DNA from 2 places in the Apilactobacillus apisilvae genome. Region 2 is predicted to be linked to the other one. Evidence: riboswitches for the same ligand, from Rfam matches in the RefSeq annotation. Region 2 holds a riboswitch; the other holds the start of a gene.
The links. A riboswitch is a leader RNA that binds a small molecule or an ion and turns the genes downstream of it on or off. The one in region 2 is predicted to bind lysine.
Positions count from the first base shown of each region.

Region 1: it holds a riboswitch for lysine, as region 2 does, so the genes downstream of both, yjeM (glutamate/gamma-aminobutyrate family transporter YjeM) here and lysA (diaminopimelate decarboxylase) in region 2, are expected to answer to the same signal.

Region 1 covers NZ_CP093362.1:927,899-933,578, reverse strand. The annotation lists gene MOO46_RS04795 (hypothetical protein) at 1-291, opposite strand, end outside; gene MOO46_RS04790 (hypothetical protein) at 449-613, shown strand; gene MOO46_RS04785 (SAP domain-containing protein) at 693-893, shown strand; gene MOO46_RS04780 (hypothetical protein) at 850-1,338, shown strand; gene MOO46_RS04775 (MerR family transcriptional regulator) at 1,339-1,716, opposite strand; gene MOO46_RS04770 (SDR family oxidoreductase) at 1,716-2,459, opposite strand; gene yjeM (glutamate/gamma-aminobutyrate family transporter YjeM) at 2,951-4,450, opposite strand; lysine riboswitch at 4,617-4,798, opposite strand; gene MOO46_RS04760 (aldo/keto reductase) at 4,856-5,680, opposite strand, start outside.
Region 2 covers NZ_CP093362.1:775,992-781,671, forward strand. The annotation lists gene dapD (2,3,4,5-tetrahydropyridine-2,6-dicarboxylate N-acetyltransferase) at 1-560, opposite strand, end outside; gene lysA (diaminopimelate decarboxylase) at 575-1,882, opposite strand; lysine riboswitch at 2,015-2,200, opposite strand; gene MOO46_RS04055 (aspartate kinase) at 2,385-3,752, shown strand; gene dapF (diaminopimelate epimerase) at 3,755-4,735, shown strand; gene MOO46_RS04065 (MFS transporter) at 4,819-5,680, shown strand, end outside.

The DNA.
Region 1 (5,680 bases), 150 kb from region 2:
TAATTGTCTATTATCTGATATGTTTATATTATTATCGTAATTAGCACTGTCTTCATTTATACTGAATTGTTCTAATGTTCTATCTTCGGATGTTACGTTATCAAAGCTTAATTTTGGAATTTTATTAAACTTTAAATATCCACCATCTTGCGTGTAATTTTTATTGCCTATATTAATATAGGCATATGAAGCCTTACTTTCTGCTTTAGCTTCATCTTTTTTTAAACCATCAACGCCAAATAAATCCATTATACATATAAACAAAATAAACATTACTTTTAAATTAATCATATAAAAACCTTTCGAATGATAACGATATCAATAGAATATGTTTATTATGCTATCATATCAAAATTATATTTACGATTATGTTTTAATTAGAGTATAAGTTTAATCCTTTGAAATTATTAAAATACAATGTTAAAACATAGTTGAAGGAGATGATATTATGGATTTTGATGATATCAAAAATAAAGCTAGCGAAACAGCTAGTGACTTAAAAGGTAAGGCTTCAGAAGCAGCTGGTAAAGCAAAGGGCAAAGCTTCTGAAATGACTGGCAAAGCAAAAGGTAAAATGTCTGAAATGTCAGGTAAATCTGACGAAGATAAGTAATATTAACAATAATAAAAAAGGTGCTTGTTTTTATAAAAATAAGCACCTTTTTTGATATAATTAGTATAATCTAATCGAGGTGATTAATATTCAAATTATTTATAATGGAAAAATAATAAATAATTTTAAGAAACGTTATTTTTATAAAACTGACTTACAATCTATTTGCAGAAAATATCAATTACCAACCTCAGGAACTAAAGCAGAATTAAATACATATATTATTCGATTAATTAATGGTGAGTCTGCAAAAAAACATTCAGCCATTGAGAAAGAATAATAATCATAAATCATTGAAAAATTATGAGATTAATTTGAATACTAGGTTGTATAATTCTGGATTTAAATTAAATAATGAAGCAAGAAAATTTTTTGCTGATTATTTTAAAGTAGATAAATTTCATTTTAATAAAGCAATGGCTGTAAAAATGCGTGAAGTCCAATCTAAAAAAGATAAAAATTCTACTATTAATGATTTAATTTCAGTTATGAACGACAATAAAATTATTGATAGAACAAATGAAGAAAGTACATATCAATGGAATAATTTTATAAAAGATTTTTATCAAGATTCTTCATACCATAATTTTATTAGTCCAATAAAAGTTGCTGCAATTTTATGGAAAAAGGTTCGTGATTCTGATCAACCGAAGCTATATAATCATAATTTAATTTATAAACATTTCTCATTAATAAAAAAATACCAAAAACAAACAGGATGCTAATTATTTAGCATCCTGTTTGTTTAATCTATTATTAAGTTCATCATAATGAGCTAACTTATACTCCAACATCTGTTGAGCATTTTTGTACCTTAAAACTTGATATTTAATCTCAGTTAGTTGATCAGAAATTAACTGTTTTCTTTGTTTATAAGTTTTTTCACCAGATTTATACAAAAACATATATTTTTGCAATTTTTCAATTGTCATACCAGCATTACGCATGCACGTGATGAATTCTAATTGTTCTAAATTATTTTTTGTATAGTTACGATACCCATTACGATCTTTTTTGATTTTTTCTAATAAACCAATGCGTTCCCAGTAATACAAAGTTTGTTTTGAAACATGATACTCTTTAGTAACTTGAGAAATTTTCATTAAATACTTTGACCAGTAGGGCGAACTAGAATTTCATTCATGTTAACATTAGCAGGTTGTTCCATCATAAAGATTGCTGAGTTAGCAACATCTTCAGCTGATAGTGCCATGTTTTTATCTTCTGACATTTTAACAATGGCATCTTTAATTTGTTGATTACCAATTGTTGAAACTAAGTTAGTATCAACTGCACCTGGAGATACAATTCCAGTCTTAATACCATTTCCATGTTCTTCTTGTCTTAAGCCTTCCATAATTGCACGAACCGCAAACTTAGTACTGTTGTATACAGCAGATCCAGGATAAACAACATGTCCAGCGACAGAATCAGTTGCCATAATTAATCCATAACCTTGTTGCTTCATGATAGGGGTAGTTGCTTTAATTCCGTTTAAGACACCAATTACGTTAGTATCAAACATTGCCTTCCATGATTCAGGTTCACTATCAACTAATTTATCTTGTGGCATAATTCCGGCATTGTTATAAATAATATCGATTTTACCGAACTTATCAACAGCAGTTTTAACCAAAGCTTTTACATCATCCAAGCTAGTAACATCTGTTTTTTGATAAATAACATTGTCAGGTTTTTCAGTGCTTTCAGCAATAGCTTTAAGCTTATCTTCATTTCTAGCACCGATTACTACCTTGGCACCCTTATCAATAGCTTTTTTAGTGGTTGCAGCTCCCATTCCAGAACTAGCACCAGTTATAACAATTACTTTATCCTTTAAAGTCATTATAAAACACTCCTTTAATTTATTAAGTTTGTTTATAATAAACCTTATACCTAACTATAGGTCAAATGATTAGTCTTCATTTCTTTGAATTAATTATTTTATCTATATAAAAAGTAATTGTGGATCCTAATATTGGAATGAAAAATAATATTAAGTAAACATTGCATACAGTTGTCAGAGCTATAGTAGCTGTAAAAATATTTATTAATTTCCAGGATATCTTTTTAAATAACAAAATGTCCTGTGCTATTAATAAAATTGTTACCAATAACATTCCCAAAATTAAAACGGTTGATGCTAGATTTTGTGTAAAACCTTCTGAAAATAAATATAAGCAGTTTACAAATACATTTAATATTAGGATGGGTAACACGATTGAACTTAGAACGATACTTATTATTTTAAATAATATTTTCATATATAATTCCTTTACTAAAAAAGTTTTATGTATTAAAAAAGGTCGACTAATAAGTCGATCTCTTTTAATTTAATTATTGATTTAATTTTTTAGCACCATGTGAGTAGAATAACCATGCCACAATGATGAAGAAGACTGGTCCAAATAAGGTCCAGAATGCCGTTTGAACATCATGATCCATTAATGGTTGAATCGTTGTAAACACAATAGCAAAAGCTAAAGTTATAATTGTAATTACTGTTGTAGCATTCGTGAATGTCTTATTTTGATAAAAAATAAAGTTATTTTTATTTTGTGTAATCTTCTTTTTAAATAATGGAAATGCAATGACTAAGAATAAATATGGGACTGCAGTAGTCATATTATTCATATCAGTTAAAATTGTATAGAAAGTTTGAGCTGATGATCCACCGAATGAAACCCCAGCGATGATAATGCAAATAACTAAGCATTGTACCCATAATGCATGGGCAGGGACATTAAAATTATTTAATTTAGTCATTGTCTTAGGCCATAATTTTTTTGGAGAACCTTCAATAAATGACTTAATAGGTGCGTAGGTTAAGAAGATGAACTCACCCAAGTAACTAATAAAACCAGTTAAACTAGTAAATCTTGCGACCCATTGTCCCATCATTAATGATTGACTAGTATTTAGATGCAAGAAGTTGTGACCAAATTCGACCCCTAAATTAGTTAAGAGGGCGAAACGAACATTTCCTAAGTTAATATCACTATGACCTAAATCACGAAGCCAGTTAGCACTGATACCACACATTAGAATCCCTAATAAATAACCAACAGTCATAACAACGGTAGCAATAATTACCGCACGTGGGAAAGTTTTTTTAGGATTTTTAGTATTATCAGTAATACTACCTAATGTTTCCATCCCGGCATATGCAAAAACTGCGTAAACTAAGAAGGAGAACATTGATACTGGTGATTGAAATGCAGGATTAGGTGAAGTTACCATATTGTGCATATTAATAGGTTCGGCAAATTGACCATGATTAGCCATTAAGACTAAAATTGATAAACCAACGAATATTACTAAATCAACAATTCCGATAATTCCACTTACATATGATAATCCCGCGATTGATTTCATTCCGCGAGATGCCAACCAAGTTACAAACATAATAACTAAAATTCCTAGCACACCAATTGTAGCGGTTGAATCTAAACCAAATAAGTGCCAACTACCAGTGGTATCTTTACCAGAAATCGTAACTGCTAATGGGATCCACATGTTAGTAACTAATGAAACTAACGTGATCACCCAACCAGCTAACCAGGTGAAACTACCGATAAATGCCCAACGTTTACCGATAGTTTGTTCCAACCAAGAATAGATACCACCATGGGCATCCTTAAAGGTAGAACCATATTCAGCAAACATTAAACTAGTGGGGATGAAAAATAAAACTGCCCCCAATATGTACCAAATAATACTTGAATAGCCCATTTGATAAAAGGCTGTTTGTGAATTGGAGATTCCGAAAATGGTTGAAAAGATAATTAATACTAATCCCATTGTGGAAATCTTCTTTTGACTTTGCATGTTTTCCATAAAAACAACTACTCCCTTCAATGAGGAAGATACTTTTAATTGATAAAATAAATAAATCTATTTATAATTCACAGGTATAAATGATTCTATGTAATAAATAAAGGGGACTATTCAAATGGAATAGCCCCCTTAAAGTTATTATTAACGTCTTATTTTATCGTTAGATTACCTTAAAAGCACCCCGTAAGCTTATATACTTACGACAGTTCTTAGCCTGTTCAACCAAGACCCAACAAGTTAATCATTTAAGTGATTAATCGTTTCGGCAATCATCCCGTTCCACTTACATCGACATACCTTAAAGTATTCCATAAGCTTACTATTGATAATTGCGCCTCTTCCTTAGATATATTTAGTTTATATTTATAATGCTACTATTTTTCTATGATAATGCAAGTAATTATCTTACTTTGTTGGATATTGATGTTCAATTTCATATACAAGTTCTGGATCGTCACCAGTTCTTTGTTCCTGATTTAAGCTGCTAATTTGTTTCATTTCATCGTCAGATAAATTAAAATCATAGATATTAGCATTTTGTTTAATTCGTTCAGGATTACTTGATTTAGGAATAATTGAAATTCCACGTTGAAGGTGCCATCTTAAAATTGTTTGTGCAGTTGATTTTCCATGCTTTTCAGCAATTGATTTAATTGTTGGATCCTGCAAAGTTGCACCGCGTCCCATTGGACTCCAAGCTTGGGTTAAAATATTGCGTTGCTTATTAGCTGCAACCATTGGTTCTTGTGTGAGATAGGGATGGTCTTCAATTTGGTTAACAACGGGCATTTCATCAGCAGCAGTTGATAGTAAGTCTAGATGAGTTTGATGATAATTACTTACCCCAATTGATTTGACTTTACCATCTGCCTTAGCCTTTTCAAAAGCACGCCATGTTGCAAAAAATTGTGAATGGATTGGCCAGTGAACTAATATTAAGTCGATATAATCAGTTTGTAATCTTGATAAAGATTCATCAATTGCATCTAAAGTTGATTGATATCCTTGTTTAGGTTCCGGAATTTTATCGGTAATAAATATTTCTTTTCGATTAATTTCTAGCTTTTTGATTGAATTACCTAGTAGTTCTTCATTATTATAGAACTGTGCAGTATCGAATAAACGATAACCACATTCAAAAGCAGTTTTAACTGCTTGGTCCATGGTTTCTTGATTGTCTAATTTGTAGGTACCAAAACCTTCCATTGGCATTTCATTACCATCGGCTAA
Region 2 (5,680 bases):
CCCTTTCCAACGTGAACACCTTCAATGACAACCGCATTCGCACCAATTAAAACATCATCATCAATTTGAACAGGTTTGGCAGAAGCTGGTTCAATTACCCCTGCAAGAACTGCTCCAGCACCAATATGAGAATGGTTACCGACTAGCGCACGGCCGCCCATAACTACTCCCATATCAATCATGGAACCTTCACCAATTTCACAACCAATATTGATAATAGCTCCCATCATGACAACTGCATTATCAGAAATTTTAACTTGATCACGAATAACTGCACCTGGTTCAATTCGTGCATTCACATTTTTCAAATCTAATAATGGGACTGCTGAATTACGAGCATTATTTTCAATCTCATAGTCATTAATAAAATCAGAATTTAAAAGTGGGGCAATCACTTTCCAATCACCAAAGATAGTTGCAGTATGAGCTTCTTTAAATACCTTAATTGAATCTGGAAAATCAATTTTATCCATTTGACCACTAAGATAAACTTTTACGGGAGTTTTCTTTTCAGCGTTACCGATGTAGTTAATAATTTCGTGTGCGTCTAAATTTGCCATTTTAATTTCTCCTTTTAATTTAATGGATTATCTAATTCATATAAATCATCGTAATTCTGACGACGAGTAACTATTTGAGGCTTACCATTTTCAACAAATACAATTGCTGGTTTAGGATTCAAATTATAGTTAGATGCCATTGAATATCCATAAGCACCTGTATCTAACATAACAATTACATCACCAGGTTTAGTTTCAGGTAGTGGTTGATCTTTAATTAAAACATCACCAGATTCACAATATTTACCAACTAAATGAACGTTTTCGATTGGCTTACGTAATGGTTGATCAGCCATTACAGCTTCATATTCAGCATCATATAACATTGGTCTGATATTATCGCCCATTCCACCATCAACAGATACATAAGATTTAATTCCAGGAACATCTTTTCTAGAACCAATTCGATACAAATTGTAACCGGCATTCCCAACGATTGAACGCCCTGGTTCAATCCAAACTGCTGGCATTTTAATACCAGTCGCTTTTGTTCTAGCTTTAATGGTTTCAACAATATTTTTAACAAATGCTTCGGGCTTTAATGGTTCATCCTCATCGGTATATCTAATCCCAAAACCACCACCAACATTAATAACTTTGGTTTCGTAATCAAATTTTTGTTTCCATTCAGCCGCTAAATCAACTAGCTTACTAGCAGCCATTTCAAAGCCTTTCAATTCAAAAACTTGTGAACCAATATGAGCATGAATTCCTAACAGATTCATTCTTTCATTAGCTTTAACTTTCTTAAAAGCTTGTTCTGCTTGACCAGATTCTAGATCAAATCCGAACTTACTATCGGTTTGACCAGTTTGAATAAATTCATGCGTATGTGCTGAAATGCCAGGAGTAATTCTCAACATTACATCACAAGTTGTATTCATATCATTTAACAAATTACCTAATAAATTAATCTCATGGAAATTATCTAGCATAATAACTCCAACATGCTTTTCCAATGCCATTTTTAATTCATCACTAGATTTGTTGTTCCCATGGAAACTCATTTTTGACGCTGGGAAACCAGCATGTAATGCCATTTGCATTTCACCACCAGATACAACATCAATGTGACCTTGTTCTTGGTTAACTAATTGATACATGGCAGTATTAGCAAATGCTTTACTGGCATAACAAACAGCATAGTCAACATTACTTTGTTCAAAAACTGCTTTAAATTTTCTAATTTGTGATCTTATTTTTGCGACATCATAGACAACTAGTGGCGTGCCAAATTGATTAGCTAAATCAACTGCATCACAACCACCAATTAAAAGATGCCCCTTATCATTAATATTTTCATTTGTAACTTGTTTAGTCATAATAAACATGCCTTTCTATCGAATATTTTGTTCGATTTCGGCCAATTGAAAACAAAAAGGATTCCTTCGTATGAATGTGGTTACACTCGTACAAAAGAATCCAAATTTAATGTTCTTCTCATTTTCGGTTTCAATTGTCGAAAGCGCTCCACAAGAAATATGTTCTTGTGACAGTCCATGATTTGTTTAATCATGTCCCAGCAGAATATTTACCTACAATTAAATTCCACTTCGGCAATCTCACCTTTCAACAAGCCTCAAAATCATTGTAGTGACTAAGCTTATCTAATCTTTTCGATTGCGACCTCTTCGATTAGTTACATAATAAAACTATTTACCTACCTAAGTCAACTATTTTATAAAACATATTTTTTTATAATTTTTATTTACTATATATAGACTTTTTAAATGCACGTTGCAAAAACAAAAGCCGCTTGTCTAATTCAATTTTAATGTTAGAATGCAAATTAATTAGAACGATTAGATTGTGAGTTGATATTGGATGACAAAATTAATTAAATTTGGTGGCAGTTCATTAGCTAATGGTGAACAATATCAAAAAGTAATTAATATAATAAAAAGTGACGAAAATCGCCAAATTATAGTACTATCAGCACCTGGTAAGCGCTTTAGCGACGATATTAAAGTGACTGATTTATTAATTGATTATGCTACTAAAGTTATTAACAAAAATGATTACCAAGATATTTTAAAAAATATTATTCAAAGATATCAAGATATCGCTGATACTTATGATATTAGTGATAAAGAATTTGCCCCCATTGTTAATATATTTAAACAGCTCCCAGATAAAGATTATTTAAATAATGATTATTTAATGGCTGCCTTTAAAGCCCATGGTGAAAGAATGAATGCGAAATTAATGGCCATTATTTTAAATCATCTAAACATTTCCGCCAAATTTGTTGATCCTAAAGAATTAGGGATTGTTGTTTCTGATGAAAATCCCAATGCAGCTGATGTTTTAGATGAAACATATGAAAACTTAGGCCATTTTGGTTATGGATACGAAAAATTAGTTATCCCCGGATTCTTTGGTTATACAAAAAATGACGATATCGCAACCTTTGCACGTGGTGGTTCAGATATCACTGGTTCCATCATCGCTAATGGTTTAAACATTCCAATGTATGAAAATTTCACTGATGTTAGTTCAATTTATTCAGCTAATCCAAAAATAATTAATCACCCTGTTTCAATTAAGAAAATGACTTACCGTGAAATGCGTGAACTAGCATATGCTGGTTTTTCTGTTTTCAACGATGAAGCAATTATTCCAGCAATCAAAGGTAATGTAACGATTAATGTAAAAAACACTAACCTGCCAGATGAACCGGGCACTTTAATTGTTCCCGAAGGCTCTTTTCAACCTGAACACCCAATTACTGGAGTTTCCTCATCTAATCGATTTTCAGCGCTTTATTTACATAAATATTTGCTAAATAAAGAAGTCGGGATCACACTTAAATTACTAACTATTTTTCAAAAGTACAACATTTCATATGAACATATGCCATCTGGAATTGACGATTTAACTATTATTTTTGATAAAGACAATTTAGATAAACCAACTATTAAGAAATTATGTAATGACATTCAAGAAACCATCAAGCCCGATAAGTTAAGCTGGATTGATGATTATGCTATTATCATGGTGGTTGGTGAAGGAATGCGTGATTCAGCTAATACAATTAGTGATATTATTGAACCTATCACTAATGACAACATTCCCATTCATATGATTAATCAAGGAGCTTCCCAAATTTCAATTATGATTGGAACTAGAGAAGCCAATGCTAATCAAGCTGTAAAAAGTATTTATAAAGAATTTTTTAATAAGGAGAAATAATTATGATTAATCTATTTTATGTGCATGGTTCTGAAAATCATTTTTATATCTTAGATCAAACACTATTAGACAAAACATTAGATGATCAAGAGTTAGTAAATTTAACTAAACAAATCACTAGTCAAAGCAGTAACTTAAATCCTGCTGATGGATTACTAGTAATTAACCAATCAAATCATGAAGATGCTTTAGCTCAGATGCGTGTAATTAACGCTGATGGCAGTGAAGCATCGATGTGTGGAAATGGCTTACGGTGTGTAGCCAGATATTTATCTAGTAAATATCATAAGGATAGTTTTAAAGTTGAAACGATGTCAGCTGACCTCTTAGTAAATAAGCATGGTGAATTAGCTAATAATGTTCCTGCATTTAGCGTTGAAATATCACCGGTGCGTTTTGACAATAAATCTTTCCCATTTGACAATTTAAATACAACAAATATTTTGAATAAAGCATTACCTGAAATCAATGATCACTTAAGATTTACTGCAATTGCAGTACCTAATCCTCATTTAATTAGCTTTGTAGAAAATGACCACGATTTAAACGAAACATTGGGTGAAATTGGTAAAAAATTAAATGATCCTAACCCCTACTTTACTGATGGAGTAAATGTCAATTTTGCCAAGATTCTAAGTCGTAACAACCTATTTGTACACACTTATGAACGTGGAGTTGGCTTCACCAATGCCTGTGGGACTGGAATGTCCGCTACTTCATTAGCTTTCGCAATTAATTTCCCTAATTTAGTTGATATTAAGGAACCTATTAATGTTTATAATCCAGGTGGAATGGTGCAAACTAAGGTTCATGACACACCTAATAAACAATGGATTGAATTAATCGGTAACGCTACTTTTGTGGGTAAATTATCAGTTAATGAAAGTAACTTACATTCAGCTAATATAAGCAATGAAAATAGTGAATTTATCGACTCTAGTGAAGAGAAATACTATCAAAAATTTGTTGAATCAATTAAATAATAAAGAAGACATCTACAATGTTGTAGATGTCTTTTTAGATTAATAAATGATTAGTTAATCTGATACAATATGAAATGAATATTATGAAGGAAGTGAAGAAATTGAAACACAAACAGATGCTTATCATTCTATCAGTCGCCATTGTTTCATTTTTAGGAACTGTTGATATGAGTATTGTAAATACAGCTTTACCGCAAATTTCCAAAGATTTAAATGTTCCAATGAATCAAGCTGAATGGATATCTTCCGCATACCTAGTGCTAATATGTATGTCGTTAATTCTTTTTGGCAAACTAGGTGATCAACTTAGTAAATCAAGGATTTTTCAACTCGGAACTTTAGTTTTTACTATCAGTTCTTTAATTTGTGGAATTAGCACTAATTTAGTTGTTTTATTAATTGCACGTTGTCTGCAAGGATTAGGCGCTTCAATGACAATGGCAACTAACTTAGGAATCATTACTGAGTCCGTTCCATTTAGTTCACGTGGAAAAGCACTTGGAATAAATACTACCATTGGTCAATTGGGATATATCGCTGGACCAGCCGTTGCAGGAATTATTCTATCAATTGCTAGTTGGAATTGGATCTTTTTGTTTAACGTACCTATCGGAATTGCCGCATTTATCTTTGGTGAATTTGTTTATAATAAAACAAGTAAAAATGAACCTAAGCCAAAATTAAATATTGATTATTTTGGCTTTATTACTTTAGCAATTTCAATTGGATTATTCTTTGTTGCCATCTTCACTGGACAAGAAATTGGTTTTAGTAACATTGGTGTCATTGCTGCATTTATTATCACTGCTATCTTAGTTGCCACATTTATTCGAATTGAATTAAAGGTCAAAGAACCGATTTTAGATTTATCATTATTCAAAAATCCTGGTTTTACAATCAGTATTATTGCTTTAATGTTTATGTATATTATTATTTATTTCAACA